One region of the Clostridium sp. CM037 genome, then DNA from elsewhere that is predicted to be linked to it. Evidence: a T-box and tRNA genes for the amino acid it is inferred to sense, from the RefSeq annotation. Region 1 holds a T-box; the other holds one or more tRNA genes.

What was found. A T-box is a leader RNA that pairs with one kind of tRNA and senses whether it is charged. The one in region 1 lies ahead of ACWJKP_RS01820 (glycine--tRNA ligase), so its partner is inferred to be a tRNA-Gly.
Region 2: it has a tRNA-Gly gene. The T-box ahead of ACWJKP_RS01820 (glycine--tRNA ligase) is inferred to sense a tRNA for this amino acid. The anticodon was not compared.

The regions. Positions count from the first base shown of each region.
Region 1 is NZ_CM143650.1:332,600-347,986, forward strand. Features, by position in the region: tRNA gene ACWJKP_RS01765 (tRNA-Met) at 1-45, shown strand, start outside; gene spoIIE (stage II sporulation protein E) at 367-2,757, shown strand; gene tilS (tRNA lysidine(34) synthetase TilS) at 3,158-4,552, shown strand; gene hpt (hypoxanthine phosphoribosyltransferase) at 4,555-5,091, shown strand; gene ftsH (ATP-dependent zinc metalloprotease FtsH) at 5,180-7,015, shown strand; gene ACWJKP_RS01790 (type III pantothenate kinase) at 7,432-8,211, shown strand; gene dusB (tRNA dihydrouridine synthase DusB) at 8,220-9,200, shown strand; gene ACWJKP_RS01800 (Rossmann-fold NAD(P)-binding domain-containing protein) at 9,272-10,090, shown strand; gene greA (transcription elongation factor GreA) at 10,365-10,847, shown strand; gene lysS (lysine--tRNA ligase) at 11,001-12,530, shown strand; tRNA gene ACWJKP_RS01815 (tRNA-Asn) at 12,689-12,763, shown strand; T-box leader at 12,814-12,979, shown strand; gene ACWJKP_RS01820 (glycine--tRNA ligase) at 13,167-14,558, shown strand; gene murD (UDP-N-acetylmuramoyl-L-alanine--D-glutamate ligase) at 14,732-15,387, shown strand, end outside.
Region 2 is NZ_CM143650.1:1,166,846-1,182,232, forward strand. Features, by position in the region: gene ACWJKP_RS05470 (TIGR03905 family TSCPD domain-containing protein) at 1-88, opposite strand, end outside; gene ACWJKP_RS05475 (YncE family protein) at 238-1,119, shown strand; gene ACWJKP_RS05480 (DUF4364 family protein) at 1,146-1,673, opposite strand; gene pdaB (polysaccharide deacetylase family sporulation protein PdaB) at 1,968-2,723, shown strand; gene ACWJKP_RS05490 (single-stranded DNA-binding protein) at 2,906-3,595, shown strand; gene dapD (2,3,4,5-tetrahydropyridine-2,6-dicarboxylate N-acetyltransferase) at 3,752-4,462, opposite strand; gene ACWJKP_RS05500 (pyridoxal phosphate-dependent aminotransferase) at 4,652-5,803, shown strand; gene dapB (4-hydroxy-tetrahydrodipicolinate reductase) at 6,010-6,765, opposite strand; gene dapA (4-hydroxy-tetrahydrodipicolinate synthase) at 6,762-7,658, opposite strand; gene ACWJKP_RS05515 (small, acid-soluble spore protein, alpha/beta type) at 8,001-8,240, shown strand; gene ACWJKP_RS05520 (class I SAM-dependent DNA methyltransferase) at 8,339-9,076, shown strand; gene hslO (Hsp33 family molecular chaperone HslO) at 9,108-9,989, shown strand; tRNA gene ACWJKP_RS05530 (tRNA-Val) at 10,322-10,397, shown strand; tRNA gene ACWJKP_RS05535 (tRNA-Asp) at 10,403-10,479, shown strand; tRNA gene ACWJKP_RS05540 (tRNA-Phe) at 10,510-10,585, shown strand; tRNA gene ACWJKP_RS05545 (tRNA-Gly) at 10,591-10,665, shown strand; tRNA gene ACWJKP_RS05550 (tRNA-Cys) at 10,684-10,758, shown strand; gene ACWJKP_RS05555 (DUF6873 family GME fold protein) at 10,836-11,531, opposite strand; gene ytxC (putative sporulation protein YtxC) at 11,682-12,584, shown strand; ribosomal protein L20 leader region at 12,707-12,818, shown strand; gene infC (translation initiation factor IF-3) at 12,853-13,380, shown strand; gene rpmI (50S ribosomal protein L35) at 13,401-13,598, shown strand; gene rplT (50S ribosomal protein L20) at 13,626-13,985, shown strand; gene ACWJKP_RS05580 (TrkH family potassium uptake protein) at 14,104-15,387, shown strand, end outside.

The sequences.
Region 1 (15,387 bases):
TTCATACCCGAAGGGTCGTAGGTTCAAGTCCTATTTCCGCTACCATAACTCACAATTTATATTGTGAGTTATTTTTTATTTTCTGGAAAACTATAAAACATAAGCTATAATGTGCAAAAACATATAAGTATAAATTTCTCGAATATACAATGCCATGAAGTGACAAGCTTCATTTAATATTTTAAAACCTACTATATTAATATGGTAGGTTTTTTTATATTATAGGGAATTGTAAAAATGAAATGTAAAAAATATACAAATTATTGTCTCATAAAAAACATACGAGCACCCCATCTTATGACATTTATTTCCAAGGGACGTTGCTATAATGGAGTCCTAATGATTAAAGGGTGGGTGATTTTTAATATGCAATACGGGATTGATATATTTCCATATGAAAGACTTAGAAAGATAAAAGATGAAGTAAAAAAGAAAAATGCATTAAATACTAATTTAATTATTACAGGAATTGTTTATTTTGCGATAAGCTTATTAATAAGTAGGGTCCTGCTTCTTAATAACACTGCCCCATTTGGAATAGCTTTCTTAATAGCTACAATATTTGTAAATAATCATAGAATTTCAATAATTACAGCCAGTGGTACATTTTTAGGCTATATTACTTTAAATGGTAGTGCAAAGAATATACCATCATATTTAATAGTAATAGTTACAATTGCTTTTTTGAGTCATGTTTTCAACAAAATAAAATCAAAAACTAAAGTTTTAGCTAGCATGTTTGCTATTATTATATTTGAGTTGTTTACCTATAATTTCTTCATAACCCGGGTAAGTGGGTTAATGGCTTTTTTAAATTCATTTTTTCTAGTTTTATGTATCTTCCCATTATATTTTATTCTGGACTATAGTCTTTTATGCTTTAAGGAGATTAAAACAAAACATATATTTTCGAATGAAGAAATAATAAGTATGTCAATTATAAGCTCTTTAATTATAGCAGGTACTTGGGGACTAAGTATATTTGCCATATCAATTACGAATATTTTAGGCCTGGCATTTGTTATAATAATAGCTTACATTAACGGAAGTGGAGCTGGTGCTGCATCAGGGATTTCCATGGGTATTATTGTAGGAATGTCTTCTGAAAATATGATTGTGTTTATAGGAATGTATGGTGTTTGTGGCTTAATAACGGGTGTTTTTAAAGAAACTGGAAAGATTTTAAGTGCAACATCTTATTTAGTAGCCTTTTCAATAATAAAAATATATTGTATTACGGGATCTGATTTTATGATATTTGAAGCTTTTGTAGCTGCTGTAATATTTTTGCTAATACCACAAAAAGTTTATAGCGAATTATCCACAGAATTTAATTCCGATAAAAAAAAGCAAAATGTAGAACAGGGGTATATAAATAAAATTAAAGATACATTTGTAGGAAGGCTAAATAATTTTTCAGATGTACTTTCTAATATGTCAGATATATTAAATAATTTAGTGGATAATGAAAAATTGGCGATGAAAGGTAAAAGCAGCGCGTTGGTTGAAAATCTTGCAGACAGGGTGTGTAGTAATTGTAATATGAAGTCTATGTGTTGGAAAAGGGAATTACATTATACATATGCAGCATTTGAAGAATTAATTCAAAATTTTGAGAGGAAGAATAATAGCGTACCGGAAGAAATTGAAAGAAAATGTATAAAGAGAACCGCCATACTTAAAAATACAGAAGATATTGTTAATAAGCACATTATAAATGAAATGTGGAGAACGAGACTTAGTGAAGGCAGAGAGCTTTTAGCAAATCAGATTAGTAATATGGCGGGTTCTGTAGGAGAAATTGTTGAAGATTTTAATTCTGAAATTCAAATAAATACTTCTATGGAAAAACTTATATGTAGAGCCTTAGATAAAAATAGAGTTAAGCACAATGATCTTATGTGTTTGAATGATAAGCTTGGACGATTGAGTATTAAATTGTCACTTAACGCTTGCAGCGGAAGGCAAATGTGTGTAAAGGATTTATTGCCTATTATAAATGGGGTCACAGGCAAGTGCATGTGTGTTAGTGATGAGGGGTGTAATATAAATCCGAAGACTAATATATGTAAGGTAACTATTGAAGAAACACCTAAGTTTCATGTGGTGTCTAATGTGGCTAGGCAGTGTAAAGATGGTGAAAGGTCCAATGGAGATAGCTATAGCTTTGGTAAGCTTCCTGATGGAAGTTATATGTCAATTATTAGTGATGGCATGGGATCAGGACCTCAAGCGGGTAGAGAGAGCGAGGCTGCGGTTGAATTAATAGAAAAGTTTACATCAGCAGGTTTTAGTAAAATTACGGCTATTAACACTGTGAATTCAATAATGACATTGAGATTTTCCGAAGAAGAAAAATTTTCAACTATAGATTTAAGCAGCATAGACTTATACACTGGGGAAATTGATTTCTTAAAAGTGGGGGCAGTTGCAACTTTTCTGAAATCGGGTGAAAGTTTAGAAATTATAAAATCAAAATCTCTTCCTATTGGTGTTTTAGATAAAGCAGATATAGATATACAGCAAATGGAATTAAAAAATGGAGATATTATGGTTATGCTTAGTGATGGGGTATTAGATTACAATGATGAAAATGTAGGGAGGGTAGATTGGGTAGTTGATTATCTAGGTAAAAATAATTGCAACAATCCCAAGGATTTAGCTGAAGGGTTGCTCTCAGAAGCAAAAAAATTAAGTGGCAATAGAGTAAAAGATGATATGACAGTTCTTGTTTCAAAGATATATAGTCTATACTAAATGTATTTTATAAAAGAAAAAATCTTAATGCCCTGTAGATTGAGAAAAAAATAGGGAATATATAATAAAAGAAATTAAAAAATGGAGAAAGTATTTATGGGGGTAAGAACCTCTTTTATATTCTTCATTTTTCCCATTTTTAACGACATTTCAGAAGGGAAGTCTCTCATTTCTATAAGTGGGAGTTACACGCCCTAACAAATAGAAAACTTCAGTGGGAGTTTAAATCTCCTTCTGAAGTCATTAATATCGCAGCGACCCAGGAGATGATTTAAAGGGATGTCTAAAAAAATGGAAAATATATATTACTAAATGATATAGTAATATGATATAGTGATATGGTATTAAAAAAATATAAACCTCCAAAAAACAGAAAACATTTTAAAAATAAATTTGGGAAGTGAAAATTTTGTCAGAAACAGTTATGGACTTTATAAAAGAGAATTCAATGTTTGATAAGGGAGATAAGGTTATAGTTGCATTTTCTGGTGGACCTGACTCCACGTGTTTGCTCTATATTTTAAACAACTTTAAGGAAGAACTTGGGATTACACTTATTGGTGCACATCTAAACCATTGTCTTAGAGGAGATGAGTCTGATAAAGATCAGGAATATGCAAAAGAAATTTGTGAGAGTTTGAATATAGATTTTTATAGTGAAAAAGTGGATGTACATAGAATTTCAAAGGAAAAGAATTTATCTTGTGAAATGGCAGGACGAGAAGCCAGATATGGATATTTCGAGAAACTTATGGTTAAATTAAATGCTAATAAAGTCGCTTTGGCACATAATGCTAATGATCAAGCTGAAACTATTTTAATGAGGATAATGAGAGGAACGGGTATCGAGGGTATAGTAGGAATAAGACCTGTCCGCGACAAAATATATGTAAGACCCATACTTCGTCTTAGTAGAAAAAAAATAGAGAAATATTGTTTAAGTAATAATATCAATCCAAGAATAGATAAATCGAATTTAGAAAATATTTATGCGAGAAATAAGGTAAGATTAGAATTGATTCCATATATGGAAGAAAATTTTAACAAAGATATAATTAAAACATTAAATCGATTATCAACTATTGTAAAAAAAGACAATGAGTATTTGGAAAATATTTCTGAAAAAGAGTATAAAAAGCATTGTGAGATAGGTCAGCAAAGGGTTATAATAAATAAGGCAGCTTTTGCGGAGCATGAAGCGATTTTAAGTAGGATTATTAGGAGTGCTTTGCTTGCGGTGAATCATAATTTATATAATTTTGAAAAAGTTCATATATATAGTATTATAGAACTTCAAAGACATGGAACAGGTAAAAGTATAATGCTACCTCAGAATATAATAGTTGAAAACTGTTATGGGAATATACATATATATATTTATGTAAAAGCTACTGAAGCTAATAACAATCAGTACTCTCTAAATATAAATCAGGAAAACTTTATTCATTCTTTAAATAAAGTAGTAAAAATTGATGTTAATCCTAAGCTACAATTTACAGAATTTAAAGAAAATGATTGTATTAAGTATTTTGACTATGATAAAATTAAGAAACCAATAATATTTAGGTATAGAAAAGATGGGGATAGATTCATTCCACTAGGTATGAAGGGTAGTAAAAAGATTAAGGATTTGTTTATAGATTTGAAAATACCTAAAGCCCAAAGAAATGCAATACCGTTAATATGTTTTGGGGATAATATAGGTTGGGTAGTTGGATATAGGGTTAGCGAAAAATTCAAGGTTACAAAGGATACTAAAAATATATTGCAGATTAGAATTGGAAGAGAGGAATAAGAATGAACAATGATATTAAAGAGGTAGTATACAGCGAAGATCAATTAAGAGATAAAATTAGGCAAATGGGCGCAAGAATAAGTAAGGATTATTTAGGCAAAGAGCTTATACTAATTGGTATTTTAAAAGGATCAGTCATATTTATGTCAGATTTAGTAAAGCAAATTACAATACCATGTAAAATGGATTTTATGGCAGTTACAAGCTATGGGAATTCCACTAAAACTTCAGGGGTTGTAAAGATCTTAAAGGATTTAGACTTTGAAATTGAGGGAAAGGATGTATTAATAGTAGAGGATATTATAGATTCTGGAGTTACACTTAAATATCTAATGAAGTTACTATCTGCAAGGAAACCTAATAGTTTAGAAATTATATGCTTACTGAATAAACCAGAAAGAAGAACGGCCAATATAGATGTTAAATATTTAGGTTACGATGTACCAGATTACTTCCTTGTAGGATTTGGCCTGGACTATGCAGAGAAATATAGAAATTTACCATTTATAGGAATACTTAAAGAAGAAATTTATAAGTAAATGTGTATAAAATAATATATATATTATTGTCAACTGCTTTTTAATGTGATAAAATTTTAAAGTGAATAAAAAGAAAGGGGGGTTTCTAATGAAGAAAATTTCTAGTGCATCAATCTGGATCGTAGTGTTTGTACTTGTGATTTATGCAGCACTAACCGTACTTGATAGTAGCAAAGATGTTAGCCAAATCAGCGTTAATAAATTCCAAGAATATTGGATTAAAAAAGATATTAAAACTGTTCAGGTAAAAGAAGATAAAACAGTATCAGGAGAACTAAAGAACGGAACACGATATGAAACTATAGTCCCATTGACGAGATTGCTTCAAGTTATGGACCAAAACCCAAATGCAAGCGTTACAGAAACATACTTAAAGCCAGCTAGTATGCCAATGTGGTTAAATGTCTTGCCAACACTCCTTATAATTTTAATGTTAGTGGCCTTTTGGTTTATGTATATGCAGCAATCGCAAGGTGGCGGCGGTGGAGGTAATAGAGGTGTAATGAATTTTGGTAAAAGTAGAGCCAAAATAGCAACGCCAGATAAGAAGAAAGTTACATTTGATGATGTAGCTGGTGAAGATGAAGAAAAGGAAGAACTTGCAGAAGTTGTGGATTTCTTAAAACAACCTAAAAGATACCTAGAAGCAGGTGCAAGAATTCCTAAAGGTATTCTTCTTATAGGACCACCGGGTACAGGTAAGACTTTACTTGCGAGAGCAGTATCAGGAGAAGCAGGAGTTCCATTTTATAGTATATCAGGTTCGGAATTTGTAGAGATGTTTGTAGGTGTTGGAGCTTCAAGAGTAAGAGATTTATTTGAACAAGCGAAAAAAAGTGCTCCTTGTATAATATTTATTGATGAAATTGATGCAGTAGGTAGACAAAGAGGAGCTGGCGTTGGCGGTGGTCATGATGAAAGAGAGCAAACCCTAAATCAGCTATTAGTTGAGATGGATGGATTTGGTGTAAATGAAGGCATAATTATGATAGCCGCAACAAATAGACCAGACATACTTGATCCTGCTCTTTTGAGACCAGGCAGATTTGATAGACATATATTAGTGGGTGCGCCTGATGTTAAAGGAAGAGAAGAAATTCTAAAGGTACATTCCAAAGGTAAACATTTAGCAGAAGAAGTAAAACTTGATGTATTAGCTAAAAGGACACCTGGGTTCACTGGTGCAGACCTTGAGAATTTAATGAACGAAGCTGCACTGCTTACAGTTAGAAATAAAAAAACAGTTATAGAAATGAAAGAGCTTGATGAAGCGGTAACTAGGGTTATTGCTGGACCGGAAAAGAAGAGTAAAGTTATCAGTGAAAAAGATAGAAAATTAACAGCATATCATGAAGCAGGGCATGCTGTAGTAATGAAATATTCTCCATTGTCTGATCCGATTCATCAAATAAGTATTATACCAAGAGGAATGGCAGGTGGGTACACAATGCATCTACCTGAAGAGGATACTGCTTATACTTCAAAACTAAAACTTAAAGATGAAATGGTCGGGTTATTAGGCGGTAGAGTTGCTGAAAAATTAGTATTAAAAGATATTAGCACAGGTGCTAAGAATGATATTGATAGAGCATCGGCTATTGCAAGAAAGATGGTTATGGAATATGGTATGAGTGATGAACTCGGACCAATATCTTTTGGTAATGATCATAATGAAGTATTCCTTGGAAGAGATTTAGGCAAAAGTAGAAACTTTAGTGAAGAAATAGCTAATAAAATAGATTCAGAAGTTAAGATGCTTATCGATGAAGCTTATGGAAAAGCTGAAAAAATTCTTGCTGAAAATGCAAGTAAACTTCATGCAGTGGCTCAAGAACTGTTGTTAAAAGAAAAACTCGAAGGCGTGGATTTTGAGGCTATAATGGCTAAAACAGATTCAGGTGAGATTGATTTAACAAAGATTTAACTTGGTAAAAGACATACAGTGAGTTAGCTGTATGTCTTTTTTATATCATGTAACCAGTAAAGAGAGGCCATTCTAACAGATAGTTTATATTATTGCGATTTACCAAGAAACTTACTGTAATTATATACCAACATTTGATGAGAATTGTGGTATAATATATAGAATTAGCGTTATAGATGTAACTTTCACCGTAACCGTTAATATTGCAGCGACCCAGGAGTTTATTTAATTAAACAAAACTTCTTATAAAGATTTAACTTGACAAATATGTTCAAATTGTTAAAATTAGATTGTTAAATTAGGAACGGTTGAAATTAATATTTTATAATATTGGATATATTATTTTTGTGTTTTTATAATGGCAAAAATATAAAACGACTTGCAAGTTGTTTTAAATTATATAGGTGGTGTATAAAGTGATTTTAGTTTTAGATGTTGGAAATACTAATACTGTTTTAGGCGTTTTTAAGGAAAAGGAGTTAATTGTAGAGTGGAGAATATCTACTGATGCAAAAAAAACTGCTGACGAGTACGGAATTCAAGCAATGCAATTATTTAATCAGAGAAATATAAAAACAGAACATATTAAAGGCGTAATAATTTCCTCGGTTGTTCCCAATAGTATGTATTCACTAGAACATATGATAAGAAAATATTTCGATTTGAAACCAATGGTAGTAGGACCGGGGATTAAGACTGGAATAAATGTAAAATATGATAATCCTAAAGAAGTAGGTGCGGATAGAATTGTTAATGCTGTTTCAGCTCATGAAATTTATAAAAGATCATTAATACTAATAGATTTTGGTACAGCTACAACCTTCTGTGCTATAAGCAAAGAGGCTAATTACTTAGGTGGAACTATATGTCCTGGTATTAAAATAGCTTCTGAAGCACTATTTGAGAGAGCGGCAAAGCTACCTCGGGTGGAGCTTGTAAAACCAGAAACAGTTATATGTAAAAATACTGTTGAAAGCATGCAGTCTGGAATAATATATGGATATATTGGTCAAGTAGATTATATTGTTAATAAAATGAAAAGTGAAATGCTTAGTATGGGAGAAGAAGAGCCTTTTGTAGTAGCTACAGGTGGACTTTCAAAACTAATAACCAAAGAGTCTTCTGCTATTGATGAGTTTCATCCGAATTTAACCTTAGAAGGCCTTAGAATGATTTATGAGAAGAATAGGGAATAGGTGATTTAATGAAAATATCAAATATTAACTTTGAAAACGATGTTTTTTTAGCCCCTATGGCAGGAATTACAGATATTGCTTTTAGAGGGTTGTGCAAAGAATTAGGGTGTGGTCTACTATATACTGAAATGGTAAGTGCTAAAGGGTTATATTATGGAAGTGACAATACAGAATCACTTATGCGAATTTCGGGTCAAGAGAAACCTGTAGCCGTTCAGATATTTGGTAATGATCCTAAGATTATGGCTAGTTCCTGTGAAATTTTCAACGCAAGAAGCGATATATGTATGGTTGATGTAAATATGGGGTGTCCTGTTCATAAAATAGTGAAAAATGGAGAGGGATCAGCTTTGATGAAAAATCCTAAACTAGCGGCGCAAATAATAAAAGAAATGAAAAAGGTTTCAACAAAGCCTGTGACAGTGAAGTTTAGAAAGGGATTTGATTCAAATAATGTTAATGCTATAGAATTTGCTAAATATATGGAGGATGCAGGGATAGATGCTATTGCAGTGCATGGCAGGACTCGCGAACAAATGTATGAAGGCAAGGCTGATTGGGATATTATAAGGGCTGTAAAAGAAAATGTTAAAGTACCAGTAATAGGTAATGGGGACATATTTTCCGTAGAGGATGCTGTCAAAATAAAGGAAATGACTAATTGTGATGCTATAATGATTGCAAGAGGGTCTAGGGGTAACCCATGGATTTTTAGAGAGATTAAGCAGGCAATAAACGGAGAAAAAGTTATATACCCTACTCCTGAAGAAAAAATAGATATGTGTATAAGGCATTTAAATTTAGCTGTAAAATATTATGAAGAAATTAAGGCTGTTAGAGAAATGAGGAAACATACAGCCTGGTATATCAAAGGGCTTAACAACTGTGCTGAAATTAAGAATGAAATTAATACTAAAAATACTTATGATGAGGTAAAGCAGGTACTTTTGGTTTATAAGAATTATTTGAAGACCATAGAAGTAATTTAAAATTAAAACGGGAATTTATATAATTAACACTGAATAAGATAATAGTACATTAATGTATAAGGTGCAGATGTATGAAGCCAATTTTATGTATAACTTCAAATATAGATAATTTATATAATGAATTTGGATTTTTAAGTAAAATTAAAGATAAACTAAAGATGAAAGTAATAAGTAATGAATACATTAAAGAATTAGATATTAAAGTTACGAGTGTAAGGATGCCACCTAATTTTAATAGAAAAGCATATTTAAACAATTTAACTTATGCTAAAAAAATATGTAAATGTAGTGAAGTGCAATTATCGCCAAAAACACTGAGGCCTATGGATTATAATTATTTTAATGAATTTCAAAAGCGATTCTTAGCTTTTAGTGTTATAAAAAGCATGCGACTTATGATTAGAATGAGAAACAAAAGTTTGAAAAATTGCTGCATTGTTATATATGATGCTGTAGAAATAATAAACTATAATATTATTGTGGAATTAGCAAAGCATTGCAAGTATATTGTATTTTTATCGCATGATTTGGTAAAAGCTAGAAAGCTTGCAGATTATATTATCGCTAATTTTGGTGTATCGCCTATTGTTACAGATGATGAACTATATGCTATTAAAATAGCCGATTTTATTGTTTCATCTAAAGATTATGAATTCGGTGATGGGAAATTAGTCTGGTTCTTAGATAATAGTATAAGCACGTCAAAAAATATTATAGCTGTAAATGATGTAAGTTATAATGTGCCTTGGAAAACTTTTAAAGGAGATTTTTCTATCGAACTTTTAGGATCGATATTATGTCAAATGCAAGAAAGTGACATTGAAAAAGCTCTTAAGTATAATGGTATCTATCTTAAAGAAATAAAATTCAACAATAATGTAATATATTAGACTATTTTGTTCGTAACATATTGACAATAGTAACGCTCTGATTTATAATGGCTAAATGGTTACATGTATTGTTATTCTAAGAATAAATCTTAGAACCGATAATTTATCAATTTGAACTAATAGTCTTATATTATATAAATTATATGAAATTACTATATTCCGAGTAAAACAGTATTGTAGTTGGGGTGTAATATGCTAGGGTATTGTTAGTTTATAGTGAATTTTATGGATGTTTACTAATTTATTTAATAAAAATTAAAAAGGGGAGAAATAAATGAGCGTACCAAAACAATATGTAATGACCTATGAGGGAATTACGAAATTAGAGGGAGAATTAGAATTTCTTAAGACTGTCAAGAGAAAAGATATTACTGAAAAAATAAAGGTAGCACTTGGGTATGGGGACTTAACCGAAAACTCAGAGTACGATGAAGCTAAAAATGAACAAGCATTTGTTGAAGGTAGAATAATACAATTGGAAAATATGCTTAGAAATGCAAGTGTTATAGATGAAAACGATATTGAAATAGATGTAGTAAGTATAGGATCTATAGTTAAGGTTAAGGATTATGAGTTTGATGAAGAAGTTGAGTTTTATATAGTGGGTTCAGCAGAAGCAGATCCAATGATAAATAAAATATCGAATGAGTCGCCAGTTGGATGTGCACTCGTTGGTAAGAAATCAGGAGCAATTATAGAAGTTACAGTTCCAGATGGTGTTGGTAGGTATGAAGTATTGGAAGTGCGACGTGGGTAATTGTTTAAAAATTATTTGATTTTTATAGAACATAGGGGTACTTAACAATTTATAATTGGTAGGTGCCCTAAAGAAATATATACATAGAAGAAATATGGCAGAATAAATGATTAGTAATTATTTTCTGACCTGGGGAAAACAGGAGGGATATTAATGTCAAACGAAAAAAATAATGAAGAAAAAAGCGAAGAGAAAAACTTGCATGAACTTGAATCTAAATATAATGAACAGGTAACCATAAGACGACGAAAATTATCTGCCTTAAAAGAAGAAGGCAAAGATCCATTCGATGTGTACAAAGTTGAAAGAACTCATACATCACAAGAAGTTAAAGAAAATTTTGAGAAATTAGAAGGCGCTCAGGTTATTGTAGCAGGTAGACTTATGTCTAAAAGAGTTCATGGTAAGGCTGGTTTTTCTGATATTCATGATAGATATGGTAAAATACAACTATACATAAAAATAGATGATGTAGGCGAAGAAAAATTAAAAGAATATAAAAGTTTTGACATAGGAGATTTTGTAAGCATAACTGGTACACCTTTTGTTACAAAAACTGGTGAGATATCACTACATATAGTAGATTTTCAGCTTATAGCGAAGGCTCTAAAACCACTTCCAGAAAAATGGCACGGATTAAAAGATCCTGATTTAAGATTTAGGCAAAGAGAAGTAGATATAATAATGAACCCACAAGTAAGAGATACGTTTATGAAGAGAATATCAATAATTAAATATATCCGAGAATACTTAGATAACAAAGGATTTTTAGAAGTTGAAACTCCGATTTTATCCACAGTAGCAGGAGGAGCCGCAGCAAGACCATTTAGTACTCATCATAATGCGCTTGATATTGAGATGTATCTTAGAATTGCAACAGAGTTATATTTAAAAAGACTTATTGTTGCTGGTTTTGAAAAGGTATATGACATGGGTAAAAACTTTAGAAACGAAGGAACAGATATAAGACATAATCCAGAGTTTACAATGATAGAATTATATGAAGCTTATGCAGATTATAATGATATGATGGAAATTACGGAAAATATGATAGCTTACGTTTGTGAAAAGGTTCATGGAACTATGAAAGTAAATTATCAAGGAACTGAAATAGATTTTACACCACCATGGAGAAGAATTACTATGGTAGATGCAGTAAGAGAATATTCAGGTGTGGACTTTGATAAAATAACTACTAATGAAGAAGCTAGGGTTATAGCTAAAGAAAAGCATTTACAATTTAAAAAAGAATTAGAAAATTGCTCAAAAGCAGATATATTAAATGAATTATTTGAAGTATATGTGGAAGAAAAACTAATTCAACCAACATTCTTATGTGATTACCCTGTAGAAATATCACCTCTTACAAAGAAGAAGAGAGGGAATGAAGAGTTTACAGAGAGATTTGAAGGCTTTGTGTTTGGAAGAGAAGTGTGTAATGCATACTCAGAGTTAAATGATCCAGTAGTTCAAAGAGAGAGATTTATGCAACAAGCAAAGGAAAGAGAACTGGGTGATGATGAGGCTTATTTAATAGATGAAGAATTTATGAGCGCATTAGAAACAGGAATGCCACCAACAGGAGGCCTGGGTATAGGAATTGATAGAATGGTAATGTTCTTAACGGACTCTTATTCAATAAGAGATGTTATCCTATTCCCTACAATGAAACCAATTCAGTAATTTAAAAAAATGAAAGGGATATTTTAGTTAATCTAAAACATCCTTTTTATTTTTTTAGCGTAATCATCAGTACTTAAAATCATGAAATTTAAATAAAAAAGAAAAAACTATTGAATTTTTAATGGTATATGTTATAATGTTGTTGTAAGCAATAATAATCCGCGATAGCTCAACGGTGGAGCACTCGGCTGTTAACCGATAGGTTGAAGGTTCAAATCCTTTTCGCGGAGCCATTTTTTATTTTTGGAACTCAATATTATGAAAAATCTAATGTATAATAAAATAATTCACTGTGATAAAGAAGAGTAGTAGTAGTACTTCATAAGAGAGGTTGTGGCTGGTGTAAACAATCAAAGTATTATTGTGAAAGGAACTTTTGAGTGTATAGAACTTAAAGTAGGGCATGTGCCAATAAGGGTGGAACCGCGGAAATAATTTTCGTCCCTTGGGGTATAGTCTTTTTTTTGTACGTAAAATAAAACAGCATGCCTTTATGCTGGTGCGATGAATTGAATTGGTTATATTTGGGGCAAACAGGAAAGAATACAAGATATAATATTAATATATTTGTAATGACCATTGAGAAGTATATAAAACGAGATATCATTAGATTATAAAAAAATAGGAGGGATTAATATGACAGTTGAAAAAAGTATGGATAAAATAGTTGCGTTATGCAAAAACAGAGGGTTCGTATTCCCGGGATCTGATATATATGGAGGGCTCGCTAATTCGTGGGATTATGGTCCCCTGGGAGTTGAATTTAAAAACAATGTTAAAAAAGCCTGGTGGAAAAAATTTGTTCAAGAAAGTCCATATAATGTAGGCGTAGACTGCGCTATACTTATGAATCCGGAAGTATGGGTTGCGACGGGTCACGTTGGAGGATTTTCAGATCCACTAATGGATTGCAAAGATTGCAAAGCTAGATTTAGAGCGGATAAGTTAGTGGAAGACCATATGACAAATCAGGGAGTAGAAGTAGCTACTGCTGATGGATGGTCAAATGAAGAGTTAAAAGAATATATAGCAAAAAATGAAATAGTATGTCCTAAATGTGGAAAGAAAGACTTTACTGATATTAGAAAATTTAATTTAATGTTTAAGACTTCGCAGGGGATAACAGAAGATGGAAAATCAGAAATATATTTAAGACCAGAAACGGCTCAGGGTATCTTTGTAAACTTTAAAAATGTTCAAAGAGCTTCAAGAAAAAAAGTTCCATTTGGAATAGGCCAAGTAGGAAAGGCTTTCAGAAATGAAATAACACCAGGGAATTTTATTTTTAGAACTAGGGAATTTGAGCAAATGGAATTGGAATTTTTCTGTAAACCAGGTACAGATTTAGAATGGTTTGCATATTGGAAAGAGTATTGTGCTAATTTCTTATATAATTTGGGAATGGAAAAGAATAATTTAAGATTTAGAGACCATGGAGAAGAGGAATTATCTTTCTATAGTAATGCTACTTGTGACATAGAATTCTTGTTCCCTTTTGGATGGGGAGAATTATGGGGTGTTGCTGATAGAACTGATTATGACTTAAAGAAACATATGGAACATTCAGGGAATGATTTAAGTTATCTAGATCCTATTACTAATGAAAAATATGTACCATATTGTATAGAACCTTCTTTGGGTGCAGATAGAGTTGTTCTTGCATTCTTAGTTAATGCATATGATGAAGAAGAACTTGAAGGTGGAGACGTAAGAACAGTGCTTCATTTACATCCGGCACTTGCACCATTTAAGGCGGCTATTCTACCTTTAAGTAAAAAATTATCAGAGAAATCGCTCGAAGTTTTTGCTATGCTAGGTAAAAAATTTAACGTAGACTATGATGAAACCGGAAGTATAGGGAAAAGGTATAGAAGAGAAGACGAAATAGGAACCCCATACTGCATAACTGTAGATTTTGATACGTTAGAAGATAATACTGTAACAATTAGAGATAGAGATACAATGGGTCAAATAAGAGTAAGTATAGATGATTTAGAAAAGTTTATAGAAGAAAAACTACAATTTTAAATTGGAATAGTTAGTTTGGTTTAGAGAATGGCGTATAGTATATAATGAGGCTCGAGTAGGCTGTGGTTATACTATGCGTTGTTTTTTTATAGAATAAATCTAAAAAATTGTAAAATAAATTTGTAAAATAAATAATATAATATAAAGTATATGGAGATTACATGGAGGGTTATATGAAAAAGGATTTCAATGAATTTAAGGAATTTATAAAAGGAAAAAAAGTTGGAGTTGTAGGTATAGGAGTTAGCAATATTCCTTTAATACATTTTCTAGTGAAGCTTAAGGCAGTTGTTACAGCTTTTGATAAAAAAACTTATAGTTTACTGGGAAAGGTAGCAATAGATTTTGAAGAAGAGGGCGTGAAGCTGGTATTAGGGGAAGATTACTTAGATGATCTAACGGGGTTTGATGTTATTTTTAAAACACCATCTATGAGAGTAGATAACCCTGCTCTTTTGAAAGCAAAAAAAGAAGGAACATATATAACTTCCGAAATGGAGGAGTTCATAAAATATTGCCCGGCTAAAACTTACGGCGTAACTGGTAGTGATGGAAAAACAACTACAACTACAATAATATATAATATATTAAAAAAAGAAGGATATAAAACTTGGGTTGGAGGCAATATTGGAACACCACTGTTCGCAAATATTGAAGAAATAACCAAAGAGGATAAAGTAGTATTGGAATTGTCGAGCTTTCAGCTTATGACTATGACGGTTTCTACAGATGTAGCAATAGTAACAAATCTGAGTGTGAATCATCTAGATATTCATAAGGATATGGAGGAATATATAAATGCAAAGAAGAATGTGTTTATATATCAACG
Region 2 (15,387 bases), 830 kb from region 1:
CTGTGAAAACAACATTTGTTATTTTATCGTCAACGACTTCAAAAGTTATTTTTTTTGAACAAACGCCTTTTGGCTCATAACTATACATAATTTACTCCTCCGTCCTTTGTAATATTAATAATTACAATAGTTATTATATACTATTAAGTATCCTCATTTCAAGAATTTAATTTTAATGAAAACATTGTTAGCATATTAGCGCTATTTTCATATTATGGTTATGGGGAGGTGAAGGATTTGAGAAAGTTATATGTGTGTAGTACTTCAGCAGATTGCATATCAAAAGTTAACTTGGATTTGTTTATAGAAGAAGAAAAAATATATTTGGATAAAAAAAATCTCGAAAGAATTGGTCCTCATGGTATATATATATATAAAAACAAGATATTAACAGCTAATAGTTATGATAATAGTATTTCTATGGTTGATATTGATAATAATGAAACAGAAAGTTATTTTATAGGTATGCATTGTAATGATTTATCAGTTTATGATAATAGGGCATATGTTATTTGTGGAGATTCTGATGATATAATAGTTTTTGATTTAGACAAAAAAACAATTGTAGAAGTAATTCCATGTGGTAACTCACCACATAGTATTTATCTTTGTAAAAGAAAGAACCTTATTATAGTGGCAAATATGAATAGTGACAGCATAACAATAATAAATTGTGCTCAGAACACAAATATTAAAAATATTAGGGTGGGGGCATATCCTACTAAAGCTCTAATTACCCCGGATGGAAATTATATTTTAGTTTGCGAGAGCAATATAGGTATGGACAATAAGGGAAGTATAAGCATTATTTCATTAAAAAACTATAACGTATTATACAAGATACCTGTTGGTAATTCGCCTGTGGACATGTATTGTAATGAAAAATACTGTTATGTATCAAATTTTGGAGATGGCACGGTGAGTATATTAGACATAAATAATTACAAAGAGATAAAAAAAATTAAAATTGGGGGTATGCCTAGGGGAATACTCGAAGATGAAAAATATTTGTATGTAGGTGATAATTATAACAATTTGCTTTTTAGAATTGATAAAATTACTGAAAATAAAAAAGCCATCTCTATTGGCGGAGAGCCCACAGGTATGGCGCTTTTATAAAAATCAGCTTCTATAGAAGATTAAGATTAATCATCTATGAGAAGATTAATTATTTTAGCATAAAGTTCAGAAGGGTTTTTTCTCCATTTACTGCATAAACTTCGTGCTTGCTTGTTCGACGCAACACTAAGTTTAATATCTATAAGTGTAAAATTATCTTCTGAAGCGGTTAGGTTAACTAAATAATTATTATTGTTTTCTATTGTGTAATCAGCACTAACCGTGAGTGCTTTTTTGATGTTTTCAATATGAACTTTCAAATAGCTATCAATAAGTTGTATCTTGCTTTCAGAAATTCTTCCTTTAAATAAAGATAGAACATTGTCACCTTTTTGCGAAATGACTAATCTATGTTTACCTTTCTGATCAGTATGCTTAAGTAGGTTAGATGCAATAAGTTCAGTAATATATTGTTGCAAAGTAAAATAATTTATAAAATTATTCTCTAAAATAATTTGCGTTATTTGAATATTAGAAATAGGGAGCTTTATTTTATAAAATATATAAAGTAAAAGAAGCTTATTTTCAGCTAAGTCTAAAGCATCCTCAAACATATCTGTTCCTCCTTGTAGTCTGCTTAATATAAAACAATAATGAACGGTATCATTTCATGTAAAATTAACTATAAACATTATAACATAAAAAGCACCGAAATGAATCGGTGCTTTTAATTTTAATACTATATAATGGTTTATCTGAATTTTCAAAAGAAATAAACTTTATAAAATAAATTATACACATATATATTAACTTATAGAATATAAATTTAAAGTATAAATGTGCAAGGAGACGATAGGGGATATCTATTACTTTGGCACAAAGTGATTATAAGGAGGATATAAGAGGATATGAATATGAATTACATAAAAAAAAAATTAATAGTATTTTGTGCGATTTTCATTGTGATTTTATCAATTATAGGTGTTTATAACTTAAAAACTAAGGGTGCGTTTTTGGGTGAGCAACGTAAATTACCAATTTACTCCGTAGATACTAAAGAGAAAAAGATTGCGATCTCTTTTGATGCAAACTGGGGCGATGATAGAACAGATGATATATTAAAAATATTAGATAAGTACAATGCTAAAGCAACGTTTTTTATAGTGGGAGCGTGGCTAGACCAGTATCCGGATAGGGTAAAGACGATGCATCAAAAAGGTCATGAAATAGGAAACCATTCCAATAAGCATCCTATAATGACTACAATATCCAAGGAGAGAATGAACAAAGAAATAACCACCACAGATGCTAAAATAATGGCTATAACAGGGAAAGAAACAACCCTTTTTAGATGCCCATCTGGAGAATATAATAATTTAGTAATTGAAACCGTAGAATCAACAAATCATTATTGTATTCAATGGGATGCAGATAGTATTGATTGGAAAGAGCAGGGGGCAGAAATTGAGTATAATAGAATAATTAAAAAGACTAAGCCGGGCTCCATACTTTTATTTCACAATAATGCAAAGTATACCCCTGAAAATTTAGAAAAAATTTTAAAACATTTTAAGGCTCAAGGCTACAAATTTGTAAAAATATCAGATCTTATATACAAAAAAAACTATTATATAAATGAATCAGGAAAACAAATACAAAAATAAAAATTAAATGTATTGAAATCCACGGTGTATTTGTATTATAATGGAAATACCAATTAGTTATAATTTTGGAAAAATAGATATAAACAAAATTCTCTTAATATTAGGTATATTACATTGAAAAACTGAATATTTATATTCTAAAGAAAGTTTATTAAAAAAAACTAAGGGAAAGAGGGATTATGATGGATAATGTTATGTTAAATAACAAGATTTATTTAGAAGGAAAGGTAGTATCTGAATTGAAATTCAGTCATGAAATGTATGGAGAAGGCTTTTATGTATTTGATTTTGAGGTTTGGAGACTTAGTGAAACAACAGATATTTTAACTATAACAATTTCTGAAAGATTAATTGCAGGTATGAATATTACAATAGGAAATGAGTTTATAGTTGAAGGTCAACTTAGATCTTACAATAAATTCGTTGACGGATCTAACCGATTAATATTAACGGTATTTGCTAGAGATATTAAAATTTGTGAAGAACACAGTAAGAATCCAAATCAAATATTTTTAGATGGATATATTTGCAAGAGTCCAGTGTATAGGACAACTCCGTTTGGGAGAGAGATTGCGGACATGCTTTTAGCAGTTAACAGATTGTATAATAAATCTGATTATATACCTACAATTGCTTGGGGACGAAATTCTAGGTTTTGTAAAAGTCTTGAAGTAGGAGATAATATAAGAATATGGGGAAGACTTCAGAGTAGAGAATATCAAAAGAAATTATCAGATGACGAAGTTATAAAGAAAGTGGCATATGAAGTCTCTATATCAAAGATGGAAAAGGTTGCTAAAGATGGTGAGGGCACTGTAGAAGCGGATATGATTGATGAAGAGCATGACCTTGAAGCTCTAGACGTTATATAGTATAGATATGTAGAATGAATCTTTTTTCTTCAATAGGGTTATAAAGAGCATATATTACGTAAAATGCATATGAACAAGCTCTAGTAATTAAAATTAATTTAGAATTACTTAGCAAAGTGAATTGCATTTGTAGTAATATATGCTCTTTAATTTTTGTTATTTTCTTAAATCATCAAGTAGTTTAGTTTTTTCTTTAGTTCCACTATCCACGTTTTTTATTATTTTTGCGGGTGTTCCAGCAACTACAACATTTTCAGGAACATCATTTACAACTACAGATCCTGCTGCCACTATAGAATTATTCCCGATTTTTACTCCTTCTAAAATTACAGCATTGGCTCCAATTAGTACATTGTCTCCAATTTCACAAGGACTTTTGCTTGGCGGTTCTAACACTCCTGCGATTACTGCACCTGCACCTAAATGAACTCTTTTACCGAGTTTACCTCTGGCACCAACAACAGCGTTCATATCTACCATAGTTTCATCACCAATTTCAGCACCTATGTTAATTATGGCACCCATCATTATAACGGCATTTTTACCTATGGTAACCTTGTCGCGTATAATTGCACCTGGTTCAATTCTTGCATCGATATTTTTTAAATCTATCAAAGGAATAGCAGAGTTTCGTCTGTCTTGTTCAAGTTTGGATTTTTTGATTCTGTCTTTATACTTTATTAGAAAATCTGATACCTCATTACTTTCTCCAAAAAGGATATAAAAGCTTCCGTTACCAAAACTTTCTATATTGCCAAATTCGCATTGTGATAAATCTCCATCAATATAGAGTTTAAGTGGAGTTGCCTTTTTAGCTTCTTTTATGTATCTTGCAATTTCATAAGGGTCGGTTAAATCATAGTTCATAGTTAATCTCCTTTCGTATTATAAGTATTAAGCCAAATTTTCATTTTTATGCATTTAATTTCGATTACACCATAAATATTAGCATTATCCTAGAACAATTTAAAAAATACTGATTTTTATTCTATTATATAGTAAAATACTTATAATGCAAATAATTGAAAGCACAAACACATTGAAAAGGATGATGTTATGAATAATTTATTTTCAAAAAATGTAAGCAATGTAGAGATTTCTGGAATTAGAAAATTTTTTAATAAGGTTCCACAAGTTGAAGGGGCGATTTCACTGACTCTTGGTCAACCTGATTTTCCAGTGCCTAAAAATATTAAGAAAGCCATGATCCAAGCTATTAATGAAAATAAAACTGAGTATACAACTAATGCAGGTATTCCGGAGCTACGACATGAGATTTCTAATTTTTTATGCGGCACAGGCATCAACTATTCAGCTGATGAAATAACTGTGACTGTTGGTGGAAGTGAGGCACTTCTATGCACATTTGCAGCATTTTTAAATGTTGGAGACAAAGTGCTGGTACCGACTCCAGCTTATCCAGCTTATGAGAGCTGTGTAAAGATTTTTGGAGCAGAAGTAGTTAATTATAAGCTTAACAGTGATTTTACTATTAATTTTGAAACATTAAATAAACTTATTAATGAAGAAAATCCTAAGATTTTAGTGATGTCACATCCGTCTAACCCTACTGGAGCAACATTAACATTATTCGAGCGAAATAAACTTTTTCAAATTCTAAAAGAAAAAAATATTTACATAATAAGTGATGAAATTTATAGCTCATTATGTTATGAAAAATACTATTCATTAGCTCAAATTGATGAATTAAGGAATAAAGTAATTTTGGTGGGTGGATTTTCTAAAATGTTTTCAATGACAGGACTTAGAGTTGGATATGTTTGTGCTAGCAAATATATCATGGATAATATAATGAAAGTACATCAGTATAATGTTTCTTGTGCAGCCTCAATATCTCAATGGGGTGCGTGCGAAGGATTACTTTCCAGCATGAATGATGTAAATAATATGAAAGTGGAGTTTGAGAGGCGAAAAGATTATGTATATAAAAGGTTGAAGCAAATGGGAATGGATACAACTATTCCTAAAGGGGCCTTTTATATATTTCCCTCTATAACAAAATTTTCTATGAGTAGCGAAGAGTTTTGCAACAGACTGTTGAATGAAGGCAAGGTCGCTGTTGTGCCTGGTTCGGCTTTTGGCACCGGAGGAGAAGGTTTCATAAGGATATCATATTCTTATAGTATGGAAGTGTTAAAAGAGGCTTTAAATAGAATGGAAAAGTGGATTAAATCATTACCTAAGTAATTTTTAAAAATATTGAACTAGAAAAGCAACCTATTTAAGTATTTAATACTTTGAAGGTTGCTTTTCTAGTTTAAAGGCTAAATCATCTCCTGCGGAGCTGTATTAACGACTTCAGAAGAAGATTTGTACTCCCGCTGAAGTTTTTTATTTGTTAGGGCACGTAACTCCAGCGTGTAGTAGTGGGAGACTTTCCTTCTGAACTGTCGTTATATTGACATATTAACTACATCATCCATACTATATAGACCTTTTTCTTTTCCGTATATATATTCGCAGGCTTTAAGTGCACCTATTGCAAAAACATCTCTTGATATTGCAGTATGCTTAATTTCAATACATTCTCCCTTTCCTGCAAATATGACTTCATGATCACCTATAATACTTCCACCACGGATAGCATGAATCCCTATTTCATTAGGTTGTCTTTTACTTAAACCATCACGTCCTTTGACAAAGGTGGTTTCGTCATCTATAGAATCTTTAATTGTATTTGCAAGGAGTAAAGCGGTACCACTAGGGGAATCGACTTTTTGATTATGATGCTTTTCAATTATCTCAATGTCAAAATCCTTGTAAAGCATATTGCTTATGCTTTTAAGTATATTATTAACAACATTTATACCTATAGACATATTTGCAGAGTGGAATACTGGGATTTCGGTGCTGAGGGAACTAATTTTAGATAACTGTTCTTGCGTGTAACCAGTAGTGCAGAACACAATAGGGATATTTTTCTCTTTAGAATACTTACATAAGGAATCTAAAGCATCTGGCCTTGAAAAATCTAAAATCACATCTATATCATTTTCACATTCAAGTATGCTGTCATAGCATGTATAGCCTAAATTAAATGAATTTTTATCAACACCTGCAACAATTGAAATCGTTGTTGATGCTTTAGCCATTTCAGAAATAACTTTGCCCATCTTTCCATTGCAGCCATTTAGAAGCATTTTAATCATTTGATTTCCTCCTTTAAAGGGATATTATATGCTTTTAATTCTTTTTTTAGAATCTGTAAATTTATTTCATCCATTTCACATAGTGGTAGTCTTAAAGCCCCGACTTCCATTCCCATAAGATTCATAGCTGTTTTTACAGGGATAGGATTAGTTTCTATGAATATAGAGCCATTAAGAGGAAGATACTCCAATTGTATTTTTAGAGCTTTTGCATGCTCGCCTTTTAAATATAATTCACACATGTTATGAATCACTGTAGGAATTATATTTGAAAGAACAGATATAACTCCGATACCTCCTAAGGAAAGTATAGGTATAACTTGGTCGTCATTACCTGAATAGATATCTATTCTATCTCCGCAGAGTGCTTTAATCTGTGCTATCTGACTTATATCGCCGCTCGCTTCTTTAATTGCTACAATGTTTTGTACTTCGCATAATTTTAGAAGTGTGTTTGGAGTAATATTAAGACCTGTTCTCGAAGGAACGTTGTATATTATTATTGGTGTAGTTACACTATTTGCAATTGCCTTGAAATGCTCAACTAAGCCTTTTTGAGTAGTCTTATTATAGTAAGGCGTAATTACAAGTAATCCGTCTACTCCTATTTTTTCTGCCCATTTACTCATACTTATTGCAGCGGCAGTATTGTTACTTCCTGTGCCCGCGATTACTGGAATTCTCTTATTAACTAGATCAACTACAAATTTTATAGTCTCTTTTCTTTCTTGCTCTGTCATAGTAGAAGCTTCACCTGTAGTACCACATACTACAATAGCATCTGTCATGCTTTTGATATGCCATTCTATTAATTCTTCGAGTTTTTTTAAATCTACGCCTCTTTCATTAAACGGAGTGACTATTGCAACACCAGAACCTTTAAAAATACTCATAAGATTACCTCCTAGTAGTTTATACTATATAGTTATTAATTTAGATCGCTTTTAGTGAAGCATTTCGTAATATTCTTCATAATGAATTAGGAAACACATAAATTATCACTAAAATATTTTTCTTCATTAGATTATATTATATAGCCCATATGTAAAAATATATATACTTTAAAAAAAAAAACTGAAAATCAGCAAGGTATAATTTAATGGGTATATTTATAAAACTGTAATTTAAATCATATTATGATTAAATAACGGGTAATATTTATTTTTTATTATGAATAAAAAAACCTCGAATTGTAAAAAATATAAGATATTACAATTATAATCAGGAGGTATATGATGGGTAAAACACCTTTGAAAAAAGTTATAAAAGCTAAATTAAGAACAAATAAAGAGTTAACTAAAAACGAAATGCTAAGAGAATCGTTAAAATATGAAATAGCGGAAGAATTAGGATTAACAGAAAAGATAGATGTTGATGGTTGGAGTGGATTAACAGCAGAAGAAACAGGAAGAATTGGAGGCTTAATGACAAAAAGAAAGAAAGCCATAAATCTCCCTAAAAACAAAGATTTTTAAAGATATTAAGCAAATTAATTTGGACAATATTTGGTATATAGGTTAGTATATTATATACCATTATAGTATTAAGAGGAATATAAAGGAGAAATGTTAATATGAACTGTTACAAAGAGTTTGCTTGTATATATGATGAATTAATCAATTCTGATATTGAATATAAAACATGGGCTTCCCAAATATTATGTATTTGCAAAGAGTATCACTTAGATATGGAGAGTTATTTAGATTTAGCCTGTGGTACAGGAAATCTTACTATAGAAATTGCAAATGAGTTTAAGCACACCTGGGCAGTTGATTTATCTTGTGATATGTTAAGTCAAGCAGAGAAAAAGATGAGGGATGCTCGGGTAGGAGCAAAATTTGTATGCCAAGATGTTTGTGAATTGAATTTAGATAATACTTTTAACCTTATAACTTGCTGCTTAGATTCTAGCAACTATATATTAAAAAAAGAAAATTTTAAAAAGTATTTATTAGGCGCTTATGATTTATTAAAACAGGATGGGTTATTCATCTTTGATATTAACTCTTATTATAAACTTACCAATGTGCTTGGTAATAATATTTATAATTACGATAGTGATGATGTAGTGTATATTTGGGAAAATTATTTAGAAAATGATATAGTGCAAATGAATTTAACTTTTTTTGTAAAAGAAGGACAAGTGTTCAGACGCTTTGATGAGCAACACTCTGAAAGGGCTTATAAAGAAGAATATGTAGAAAGTGTTATAAAAGAAATCGGGTTCGAAATAATTAAAAAGATGGATAACTATGAAGATAAAGTAGTAAGTAAAATCACAGAGCGAATATGTTATGTACTTAAGAAGTAAAAAACAAAAATAGTTTACAGGAGGCTAGTATATGGATAAATTGGTTAGAGCTACTGCAAAGGAAGGCCAGGTTAGAATAGTCGCAGCAATAACTACGGGTTTAGTAAATGAGGGAGTTTCTATGCATTTGTGTGCACCCACGGCAGCAGCTGCTTTTGGTAGGATGCTAACGGCTGGTACTCTTATGGGAAGCATGTTAAAGTCGCAGCAAGATAGTTTAACACTTCAAATTGATGGCGGAGGAGAAGCGAGAGGCGTGGTAGTAACTGCACATGCTGATGTAAGTGTAAAAGGGTACATAGGAAACCCTAATGTAGATTTGCCTGCAAACAAACAGGGGAAACTTGATGTAAGTGCTGCCGTTGGTACGGATGGTTATTTAAGGATTATAAGAGATATGGGACTAAAGGAACCGTACATAGGTCAAGTGCCAATCTGTACAGGTGAAATTGGGGATGACTTAGCTTATTACTTTACTGTATCAGAGCAAACGCCGTCTGCTGTGGGACTCGGAGTTTTAGTTGACACGGATATGAGCATTAAAGCTTCAGGAGGTTTTATAATCCAAATGATGCCTGGTGCAGACGAATTTTTAGCTGATATAATAACGTATAGACTTGAAGAAATTCCATCTATAACTGAATTAATAGCAAAAGGGATGAACATCGAAGAAATTTTGGAATTTATTTTTGAAGATATGGAACTTAAAATACATGAAGAGGTTAAGCCGACGTATAAATGTGATTGCTGCAAGGAAAGGGTTGAGAGGGCCTTAATAAGTATAGGTAAAAAGGATTTAGAAGAATTATATAATGATGGTAAAACCGAAGAACTTAAATGCCATTTTTGTAATGAAAATTATGAATTTAATCATGAAGAAATTGGGCAATTACTTAAAGAAGCTAATTCATAGATAAAAATGCAGCTTTGGTTAAAGAGAATATAGTATATGTGGTATTGCTTTTTATAGAAAGCAATACACAAACTATATTCTATAGTAATATATGTTTCAAATCGTAGCAAAGTGGAGTAAATTCGATAAATAGGGAGTATAATTTAAATATACGTGAATATTCACCATATTTATGGTTGACAGCCGTAAGAAAATCTTATAATATAATAAAGTACTCACAAAGTACACATGGACGAGGAAGTTATCAGTAAAGTGAAAAAACAGTTAATACATAAAGTTGTTGACAAGTTTTATGAAATGATGTAAACTGTACTAGTCTGATAAAGATATGTGGGAGCATAGCTCAGCTGGGAGAGCATCTGCCTTACAAGCAGAGGGTCACAGGTTCAAACCCTGTTGTTCCCACCACATATGGCTCAATAGCTCAGTTGGTTAGAGTGCCGCCCTGTCACGGCGGAGGTCGAGGGTCCGAGTCCCTTTTGAGTCGCCATTTGAATTTAGTAAATTTGAAAATTATTAAGGCTGGATAGCTCAGTCGGTAGAGCAGAGGACTGAAAATCCTCGTGTCCCTGGTTCGATTCCTGGTCTAGCCACCAGTGTTGCGGAAGTGGCTCAGTGGTAGAGCGTCACCTTGCCAAGGTGAACGTCGCGAGTTCGAATCTCGTCTTCCGCTCCAACTATAATTATGAATAATGGCGCTATAGCCAAGCGGTAAGGTCAAGGTCTGCAAAACCTTTATTCCCCGGTTCAAATCCGGGTGGCGCCTCCAAAACAATAAAAAGTAGTCTAAATGCTGATATTTCAGTATTTAGACTGCTTTTTTTATTTCAGTATATTTTGGATTCGTTAGACTCTAAAAATACTACCTCTATCGATTAGTTTTCCATTTCTCAAAAATACAGGTTCTACCTTATGCTTATTTAAAAAATTTAATACTTCTTTCCCATACAAATAATGATCTAAGTGACCATAAAAAGCTAAGACATTATCTTCGATAAGACCTGTTACGCCACCTATAAAACCGTAGTTAAGCCCGGGAAGGATAATATCACCAGGTGGAATTAATAAAATATCTATTTTTTCAATGCTTAAAGCCTTAGCGATAGAAACATCACTAGTTATGACTGCATGATCATTTACAATGCAAGTAGAACATTTTGTATAACCTTGCTTAACGTTTATTAATTTTCTTGTTTTTAATAGTGACAAAAGATTAGTATCAGTAAAATTAAATGAGTGAATAAAAAGATTGCCTAGGCTTAATGAATTGAGACATATGTCATAAGGGTATTTATCTTTTAAAGTTGAATTTGATTTATAAACTTTATAATTTAACAAAATTAAGCTCAGTATGAATTCATTATCCATGTCTTTATGAACTATAATATCTTTGCCTAAAATATGCATAAGCATATCAGGGTGACCACATACAGCCTCGTATAAAATGTTGCTAGGTGGGCAAATAAGCAAGTTATATCCTCTAGAAACTAAATATTCTTTTTCTTCATTATGAATTCTAAAATCAACAATAATATTTTTCATTACAATACTCCTATTTAATATTTATTTTCTTATGTTTATTTTATAACACAAAGCTATCACAAATTGCAATATGTCGATAATTGTTTAATCTATTTTGCATATACATTAATATTACACACATACTATCTTAGTGAGAAAGGAGTGTGCGAAATGCTTTTATTAACTATTGTATATAATAGGAGTGTGGAATGTATTATTGATGAAATTAAAGACATTAAGAAGTGTTTTGAAGATAAAAAAAACTTTTCAGGTATATCGGAAAATATAATAGGGGATACTCACGTAGTAAAGTTTTTTTGTGATGATGACAACTTAAGCGATGCTGGTATCAAAACATTTAATTTGCATGTTGCAAACATGTTATATAAAATAGTTATAATGGAATTTTGTAAAAAAGGACTCAAAAAATTTTTAGATGAATCTTATTTTTTTCTGCAATATGATGAAATAGAACAAATTAAACCTAAGATACAAGAATATTTGAGTAGCGAGGGCGAAATATCCGGACCTAATGGAGTATATTGTATGAATAGGAAAAATAGTATAATTGATAAGATAACTAAATGTATAGAAGAAAATAATGAAATTAATATAAGTGGATTTTTAACCTTTAGGACAAAAGAGCTAAAGGGAGATTTAGAGTGCATAGTGGATAAAGTTGTGGAAGAGTATATGGTAGAGAAAGAATATAATGAGTTTATAAAATTGCTTAAATACTTTGTTGATGTTCAGGATAGTAAGGTAGATGAGATTAATATTTTAATTGAAAAAAACGGAAATTATCGTTTAACAGATGAAGAAGGTAATGATTTAGTAGGAAATATGATGATGGAGTTACCAGATGTTAAATTTGATTCAAAAGAAAATCGAGAGGAACTTATTATTAGCACTATGATAACCAATGCTCCTAAAAAAGTAATTATACACTGTGTAGAACATTGTAAAAATAAAGAACTAATACAAACGATAAACAAGGTTTTTGCAGATAGGGTCTATTATTGTGATAAATGTCTTAAATGTGAAGAGATAAAAAAAGAAACCCTTGTATGGTAGTAAGGCACATTGATATGTGAATAAAATAAATAAAAAAGTATTGACAAACAAATATTTAGATAGTATACTTTGAATTGTTGTGAATGAAAATATAAAAAATATTTTAATATAATAGAGTTATCTTTTACAAGAAGAAACAGCCGTTTCTCACCTAACAGTAATGCTAGTTAGGTTAATTAGTAATTTAAATTTGTTACTATTAGGGACGGCATTTTGTCGTCCTTTTAATTGTTTAAATATTATATTTTTATCTAAATACACTTAGGAGGTGAAAATTATTAGTAAAAACAAAGATTTCATGATGAATGAAGAAATCAGAGTTAGAGAAATAAGAGTTATTGGAGCTGATGGTTCTGCATTAGGTATTTTGAATACTAAAGATGCGTTGAATCTTGCGGAAGAGAAAGATTTAGATTTAGTTATGATGTCTCCTACCGCGAAACCTCCAGTATGTAGAATAATGGATTTTGGTAAGTTTATCTATGAACAACAGAAAAAAGAAAAAGAAGCTAAAAAGAAACAAAAAGTTGTTAATCTTAAAGAAATACGATTAAGTGCAACAATAGAAGATCATGATATTGCAATTAAGGCTAGTAATGCTAAAAAATTCTTGTTAGATGAAGATAAGGTAAAGATAACCGTAAGATTTAGAGGTAGAGAAATTGAAAACTCAAAAGTAGGACATAAGATATTAAAATCTTTTGTAGAAAAAATCGGTGATGTTTATATTGTTGAAAAACCAGCGAGACAAGAGGGAAGAAATATGATAATGATTTTAGCTCCCAAAAAAGCATAACTGAGAGGAGGAATTTTATTATGCCTAAAATGAAAACACATAGAGGCGCAGCAAAAAGATTTAAGAAAACAGGAACAGGTAAGTTAAAAAGAGCTAAAGCTTTTACAAGTCATATATTAACAAAGAAAAGCCCGAAAAGAAAAAGAAACCTTAGAAAAACAGCATATGTTTCAACAACTCAAATAAAATCGATGAAGAAATTGTTACCATACTTATAATTGAATGGTGATTAGGAGGTATATTAAATGGCAAGAATTAAGCGAGCAGTTAACTCTCGTAAAAACCATAAAAAAGTATTAAAGCTTGCAAAAGGCTACTATGGTGGTAGAAGTAAGTTATTTAAAACAGCTAATGAAGCAGTAATGAGAGCACTTAGAAATGGTTATATCGGAAGAAAATTAAAGAAAAGAGATTTTAGAAAACTTTGGATAGCTAGAATCAATGCTGCTACAAGGTTAAATGACCTTTCATATTCAAGATTCATGAATGGAATGAAACTTTCAGGCATAGATATTAACAGAAAAATGCTTTCTGAAATTGCAATAAATGATCCAAAAGCTTTTGCTGAATTAGTAGAAGTTGCAAAAAAACAATTACAAGCATAAAAATTATTTATTCAAAAATGTAGCCATATGGCTGCATTTTTTATTGCATTTTTGACAAAAACATGTAAAGTGATATAATTAGTAAAACGTCATAGTTGAAAATTTAGAGGTGAATAATTTGAAATTAGATATTAAAGATCTTAAAAAGAAAAGCATATATACTCCTGTTCGGATACTTGCATTAGGGTTTGCTATAGTCATAGTCATAGGGGCTATACTATTAAGCCTACCTATAGCTTCGCAAAGTGGTAAAATTACGCCTTTCATAGATTGTATATTTACCTCTACATCTGCTGTGTGTGTTACGGGACTTATAGTACTAGACACGGGAACATATTGGACATATTTTGGCAAAACAGTGATCATGTTACTTATAGAAATAGGTGGACTTGGATTTATGTCTGTAGCTACTTTAGTTTTTTTAATTTTAGGGAAAAGAATAACATTAAAGGAAAGACTAGTGATGCAGGAAGCTATGAATGTAAACTCATTACAAGGGTTAGTGAAAATGGTCAGATATGTATTGATATTTACGATTTATGTTCAGATAACAGGTGCGGTGTTATTCTCAACACAATTTATTCCTGAATTTGGAATTGCCAAAGGGATTTATTATAGCGTGTTCCATTCGGTGTCTGCGTTCTGCAATGCTGGGTTTGATTTGATTGGAAACTTTAATAGTGTCACTGCTTATGCTAGTAATTCTGTAGTAATATTAACAATTGCAGCATTAATAATAATAGGTGGGTTAGGATTTTATGTTTGGGTAGAAATTTATAATTGCAAGGGAACAAAAAGATTGTCACTCCATGCTAGAATAGTTATTTACTCGACGATAGCATTGGTTGTTTTAGGGGCAATACTTATGTATATTTTTGAGATGAATAATGCTGACACTATGCAAGGAATGTCTATTAAGGGCAAATTTTTATCTTCCGTTTTTGCATCAGTTTCCCCAAGAACAGCAGGGTTTAATTCTATACCACTCGGTAAAATGACCACGGCGGGAAAGTTTTTAACAATAATTTTAATGTTTATTGGAGGATCGCCTGGATCAACAGCGGGTGGAATAAAAACGACTACTGCCATTGTGATTTTTATGACTATAGTGTCTGTGGTTCGAGGAAGAGAAGATACTGAAATATTTCAAAAGCGCATAAGCAAAGAATTTGTGTATAAAGCGTTTGCAGTATCACTTATTTCCCTAACAATTGTTATATCAGTTACCATGATATTATCTATTACACAGAACCCGAATATTCCTTTTGAATACTTTTTGTATGAGGCTACTTCAGCATTTGCTACAGTTGGATTAACACTTGGATTAACTACAAAATTAACATTTGTAGGAAAGGTAATAATATTACTTACCATGTATGCAGGGAGAGTGGGACCACTTACT